DNA from 2 places in the Massilimicrobiota sp. An105 genome. Region 1 is predicted to be linked to the other one. Evidence: a T-box and tRNA genes for the amino acid it is inferred to sense, from the RefSeq annotation. Region 1 holds a T-box; the other holds one or more tRNA genes.
The links. The T-box of region 1 lies ahead of leuS (leucine--tRNA ligase). A T-box ahead of a tRNA ligase gene usually reads a tRNA of that ligase, here a tRNA-Leu.
Positions count from the first base shown of each region.

Region 2: it has a tRNA-Leu gene. The T-box ahead of leuS (leucine--tRNA ligase) is inferred to sense a tRNA for this amino acid. The anticodon was not compared.

Region 1 is NZ_NFLY01000032.1:20,954-24,371, forward strand. Features, by position in the region: gene sspI (small acid-soluble spore protein SspI) at 1-25, opposite strand, end outside; gene B5E48_RS09365 (M48 family metallopeptidase) at 85-750, shown strand; gene B5E48_RS09370 (TrmH family RNA methyltransferase) at 747-1,472, shown strand; T-box leader at 1,518-1,723, shown strand; gene leuS (leucine--tRNA ligase) at 1,759-3,418, shown strand, end outside.
Region 2 is NZ_NFLY01000006.1:37,826-41,243, forward strand. Features, by position in the region: gene B5E48_RS02515 (heavy metal translocating P-type ATPase) at 1-68, opposite strand, end outside; gene B5E48_RS02520 (cation transporter) at 151-369, opposite strand; gene B5E48_RS02525 (ArsR/SmtB family transcription factor) at 387-734, opposite strand; gene B5E48_RS02535 (hypothetical protein) at 1,420-1,599, opposite strand; tRNA gene B5E48_RS02540 (tRNA-Gly) at 1,740-1,813, opposite strand; tRNA gene B5E48_RS02545 (tRNA-Leu) at 1,819-1,901, opposite strand; tRNA gene B5E48_RS02550 (tRNA-Lys) at 1,909-1,984, opposite strand; tRNA gene B5E48_RS02555 (tRNA-Thr) at 1,992-2,067, opposite strand; tRNA gene B5E48_RS02560 (tRNA-Val) at 2,077-2,152, opposite strand; tRNA gene B5E48_RS02565 (tRNA-Glu) at 2,156-2,231, opposite strand; tRNA gene B5E48_RS02570 (tRNA-Asn) at 2,239-2,314, opposite strand; gene B5E48_RS02575 (hypothetical protein) at 2,399-2,740, opposite strand; gene B5E48_RS02580 (aminotransferase-like domain-containing protein) at 2,788-3,418, opposite strand, start outside.

The sequences.
Region 1 (3,418 bases):
GATTCATTAAAAGTGCTTCACGCATTTTATCAGTCCTTTCTTATATAATATGGGATAAATATTTTGATTTATACAGGGAGTTTTATGAAAGAGTATCAAATCTTATTAAATGGTGAAACTATAACATATCAGTTAACATATAAGTATATGAAAAATATACGTATGCGTGTTAAAGATGGAATGTTATTTGTCAGTGCACCTTATGGAACACCATTAGAATATATTGAAAAAACAATACAGACTTATCAAAAACGCTTACTGAAACAAATCAATGCTTATCAGCCTTATGCTCAATATTGTGATCATGGATATGTCTTGATTTTTAATCAGCGATATCGTATTGTTTTACGTGATATAGGAATAAAAAAATGTCAATTTCATCATCAGGATATTTATGTTTATCATCGTGATATACAAACATGTATTGAAAAAATGTGTCGTCAAATATTACATGATTACATTGAAGAGAAAATCATTGCTTATTTAGCTTATGATTTTGATTTAGATATGCCTTTGATTGAGATTAAAAAATATAAGAGTCGATGGGGAAGCTGTTATTATCGTGATCATCGTGTTTCTTTTCATTTAGGACTTATTCATTTGGAAAAAGAACTTATTGATTATGTCATTCTTCATGAACTCGTACACTTTTTACAGCCTAATCACTCTGCTTTGTTTTATCTCGAAATTGCTCAAAGAATGCCTTGTTATAAGGAAATTCAAAAACGTTTAAAGGAGAAGCATACATGATTACATCTATACAAAATGAAACAATAAAAAAAATCATGAAATTGAAACAAAAGAAATACCGTGATTTAGAAGATCAATTTTTAATTGAAGGGTATCATTTGGTTGAAGAAGCTAAAAAAGCCAATTGTATTGAAACAATTATTACAACGCTGCATGAAACATTTGAAGAACCAACGATTTATGTATCTTCCAATGTCATGGAAAAGCTCGCTTTTACAAAGACACCACAACCTATTATGGCCATCTGTCATAAACCACATCATCGTCTTTTCAATACCAATAATCAGCGTTATCTGTTATTGGATAATATTCAAGATCCTGGTAATTTAGGAACGATTATCAGAACAGCATTAGCACTGGGCTATGATCAAATTATCATGTCCTATAATAGTGTGGATTTATATAATGATAAAGTCATTCGTGCAACACAGGGAGCACTTTTTCAAATGTCCATCTGTCAAATGGATTTGATAGAAGCTATCACGTCACTCCAACAAAATGATGTCAGAGTTTATGGAACATCATTACATCAGGCACAACCTATTCATCACTATCAGCCACAAGACAAAATGGCTTTTGTGTTAGGTAATGAAGGACAAGGTGTTTCTCAAGCTGTTTTAGATGCATGTGATGCTCACTTATATATTCCTATTCAAGCGATTGAATCTTTAAATGTTGCGATTGCTGGAGCTATTGTTATGTATCATTTTCCTAAAATTTAAGAAAAGATTTGCAAAATAATAAACATATGATATAATATTCTGTGTTTAGAATCGATGAAAAGGAGTAGTAGTTGTTGATACTTTTTAGAGAGTCTATGGGTGGTGGAAATAGACAGGTTAGACAATGAACTCGCCTTGGAGATACAAAGATGAAAAGAGTAGTCTTTGTCGTTAACTGCGTTAAAGTTTTGAGAGCATATATGGATTCCATATATGAACTAAGGTGGTATCGCGATCAAGTCGTCCTTAGAAGGACGGCTTTTTATATTATAAGGAGGGATAAATGATGCCATTTGATCATCAAGCCATTGAAAAGAAATGGCAAAAATATTGGGATGAACATCAGACTTTCTATACTGATGTTTGGGATTTTTCAAAACCTAAATACTATGCTTTAGATATGTTTCCATATCCATCAGGACAAGGATTACATGTTGGACATCCTGAAGGATATACAGCGACAGATATTATGTCACGTATGAAAAGAATGCAGGGATATAATGTTTTACATCCAATGGGATTTGATGCTTTTGGATTACCAGCTGAACAATATGCGATTAAAACAGGAAATCACCCTGAAGGATTTACACGTCATAATATTGAAACTTTTACACATCAATTAAAGATGTTAGGTTTTTCATTTGATTGGGATAAATGTATTTCTACTTGCGATCCTGATTATTATCATTGGACACAATGGATTTTTAAACAACTTTATGAAGATGGTTTAGCTAAAAATGTGGATATTCCAGTGAACTGGTGTGAAGAATTAGGAACTGTTTTAGCTAATGATGAAATCATTGATGGAAAAAGTGAACGTGGGGGATACCCAGTTATTAGAAAGAATATGAAACAGTGGGTTATTGATATTCCTGCTTATGCTGAAAAATTATTGGCTGGTTTAGAGGATGTTGATTGGCCTGAATCTACCAAAGAAATTCAAAGAAACTGGATTGGAAAATCTATTGGCGCTCATGTGCATTTCCAAGTTGATGGACATGATGAACAGTTTACTGTGTTTACAACACGTTGTGATACGCTTTTTGGCGCAACTTATTGTGTGTTAGCTCCTGAACATGAATTGGTAGCTAAGATTACAACACCACAGCAAAAAGAAGCGATTGAAGCCTATGTGAAAGTCTGTGCTACAAAATCTGAATTAGAACGTACTGAATTAAATAAAGATAAAACAGGTGTCTTTACTGGTGCTTATGCAATTAACCCAGTGAATCAAAAGAAAATACCTATTTGGATTTCAGATTATGTTTTAGCAGGATATGGAACTGGTGCTATTATGGCGGTCCCTGCTCATGATGATCGTGACTGGGAATTTGCGAATAAATTTGGTCTTGAAATTATTCCAGTGCTTGAAGGTGGAGATGTCACAAAAGAAGCATGGACACAGGATGGAAATCATATTAATTCTGATTTCTTAAATGGTATGAATAAAGAAGATGCCATTGAAACAATGATTCAATGGTTAACTGATCATCATTGTGGTGAAAAGAAAGTGAATTATCGTTTAAGAGAATGGATCTTTGCACGTCAAAGATACTGGGGAGAACCAATTCCAGTGATTAATTTTGATGATGGCACTTCCGTTGCATTATCAGATGATGAATTACCATTGATTTTACCACCATTAGAAGATTACTCACCTTCTAAAAGTGGGGCATCACCATTGGATAAAGCTACAGACTGGGTGAATGTCACTGTGAATGGAAAAGCTGGAAAACGTGAAACAAGTACAATGCCAGGAAGTGCGGGAAGCAGCTGGTATTATATGCGATATATTGATCCACATAATGATCATGCGATTGCTGATAGAAAGTTATTGGATCACTGGTTACCAGTTGATTTGTATGTTGGTGGACCAGAACATGCTGTTGGACACTTATTATATTCTCGTATGTGGAATCGTTATTTATATGATAAAGGATATTTGT
Region 2 (3,418 bases), on a different contig from region 1:
ATGATTCCAATCATGAATACTAAAGATAACAGAATTCTATAAAGAACTTTCTTTTGTTTTTTATTCATCATAACACTCCCATTCATTTTAATATATGTTCATTTATTCATATATCAATCAAATAAATATCCCTTTTCAAGGGAATTTATTCTATAAATAAATTTCACAGTCATCTTCTACGACTTTACAATTCTTATAAGCTTTTTGCATGACTTCATCAATATTAACTCCATCTTCAAATTCAACTTTTAGTTTTAAAGTCATAAAACTTAAAGTTGCATCTTTCACACCTTCTGTTTTTTTAACAGCTTCTTCCATTTTAGCTGCACAGTTTGCACAATCTACATCAACTTTATATGTCTTTTTCATCTTCTTTTTCCCCTTTCTTATTCTTCTACATGTTCCATACCCATAGACATGATTGTTCTAACATGATCATCATCTAATGAGTAAAAAATAACCTTTCCTTCACGTCTGAATTTAATCAATTTACTATCTTTGAGAACTCTCAACTGATGACTCACTGCTGATTGACTCATTCCTAAAACTAATGCGATATCTCCTACACATAATTCACTTTCAAACAATGCATAGAGAATCTTGATACGTGTTGTATCCCCAAAAACTTTAAATAAATCAGCTAATTCATATAAATATTCATCATCCGGCTGTTTATCTTGAACTCGCTTGACAATATCTTCATGAACTTCTAAATTTTCTTGATTCAATCCCATAACATCATCCTTTCAATGAACATATGAACACTTCTTCATATATAAATATATTACTATTATTCTTCTTTGTCAATAAAAACTTTACATAAATTTGATAGATTTGATTCTTCTCTTTCTGTTAGTATCATAGTAGATAAAATATTAAGAATGGAGTGAAGTTTTATGCTAAAAAAATTAAAAATTGGGCTCATATGTTTAATAATAGGAGAAATCATATCTTGGATTGTTTCTTTTGTTACTTTACCATCTTTTATTCATGGTTTTCTATTAGGTCTATCAGTTGGTTTAAAACTCATTAGTATCATTTTCATATTTATCATCATTATCAATTACCCTAAAGAAAGCAAACAATAACACAAATCATGTTATTTCTTCATTTCGTTTCCCATTCTTCATAAAGAATCTCATTTTTCAAAAAACTATAAATATGAAACATAAAAGAAGTCAAAGATAGAGACTTGTTAATATCTTGACTTCTTTATTGCTGAATACTATGAATCGTTCAAAAATAAGAAACGTCTTTTCATAAATGTGCTACTAATCAGTGAATCATTTTTACGCCCTTTTCCAAACAATCTTTTTATCTAATAGCATTATAAGCAAAATAAGATCCATTATAAAAAGATTCCAATATATATTTTGCATTCTATTTTATTTTTGAGTTCTCTTAACATCTTAAGTTGTTTTAATTAGAATGATAAGACGAATTATCAGAAACTTTTATAAGTGAACTACTATAAGACTGAAGTCTATCCAAATAATTTAATGGAAATTGTTTTAATAACATATACCTTTTCAGATTCTTTTTTAACATTTCAATAGTATCGCTTCTTTTTAACTTCAATTTTTTTACTGAAACATCCATATATCAATCCTCCTTTTGAATTTAGGCACAAAAAAACTATGTTGATTACAACATAGCTTATAGCCGAACCACTGTTATTGAGTTTGCCAAAATAGATATTTAGTTGATATACTCTACATTTTTTTACTCTATTAATCAAATGGAGCGGGTGATGGGAATCGAACCCACGTAGTCAGCTTGGAAGGCTGAAGTTCTACCATTGAACTACACCCGCTTGTCTGGTGCGGATGACAGGACTTGAACCTGCACGCCGAAGCACTAGATCCTAAGTCTAGCGTGTCTGCCAGTTTCACCACATCCGCATATAAATGGTGACCCGCAGGCGACTCGAACGCCTGACCCTCTGATTAAAAGTCAGATGCTCTACCTACTGAGCTAGCGGGTCAAAAACATGGTGCCGGCTAAAGGACTTGAACCCTCAACCTACTGATTACAAGTCAGTTGCTCTACCAATTGAGCTAAGCCGGCATAAAAAAATGGTGGAGGTTAACGGGCTCGAACCGCTGACCCTCTGCTTGTAAGGCAGATGCTCTCCCAACTGAGCTAAACCTCCATATGGTGACCTGTACGGGATTCGAACCCGTGAATGCATGCGTGAAAGGCATGTGAGTTAACCGTTTCTCCAACAGGCCACAAAAATGGCGCTTGAAGTAGGACTCGAACCTACGACCGATCGGTTAACAGCCGATTGCTCTACCAACTGAGCTATTCAAGCATTTTTGATTGCCTAAATATATTATCATATCATTTCATGTAATGCAAGTCTTTTTTTAAAAAAAAATAGAAGTCATTTTGACTTCTATAAATATTCTCCATTTTTACCCCAATTTTCAAACTCTTGAATTGAAAGATATTGCTGTTCCACAGGTATTTTTGTTATACGTTCAATTTCTTTTAATAATTTTTCAGCAAACTCTTTTTTATATTGATAATCTGTTGTATGAAAAAGCTGACAAGATATTTTCATACATTCCATTTCCTGTCCTCTAAAATACATGACTTGATTATCTTCAATATGAATCATTAAGTTTTCTTCTTTTTTATTAGGTAAAATAGAAATTAATTGACCAGCACTTTCTTTTAATGCTTTTTCTTGATTTAATGTTAATGTTTTTGTTGTTGTAAATGTTATATACGGCATACTATTTTTCCTCCCATTTATCCATTATATATAAACAGCTTTAAAAATTATGACGAAATAGATAACATTTCATATGTTATTTCACCTAAAATCTTCACTCCTTCTTTGATCTTTTCATTGGTTGGTGTTGAATAATTCATTCTAAAACTATGACATTCTTTCGTATCATCATCTAAGAATGCATTTCCTGGTACAACTGCCACATTCTTTTCCAAAGCTTTTTTCACAAATGTCAACATATCAACACTTTCAGGCAATGTCACCCAGATAAACATTCCACCTGTTGGTATTGTATATTGAACATCCGGATGAAAATGTTTTTTCATTTCATCAAGCATTAAGTGACATTTTTGTTTATAAATCATTCGAATACGTTCAATATGTGCATCCATATCATAATTTTGAAGATATCGTGCCATAACTTTTTGAGCCCAAAGATTAGAATGAACATCACTGGCCTGTTTGGCAACTGTCATTTTTTGAATAATCGCTTTTGGTGCTATACAACAAGCCACACGCATTCCAGGCGCAATAATTTTAGAAAGACTTGCTGCATAAATAACCAATCCATCTTCATCCAGTGATTTTATAGAAGGAATAGCTTCACCTTCAAATCTTAAATCACCATAAGGATTATCTTCTAAAATAAGAACACCATTGTCTTTAGCTAATTTTAAA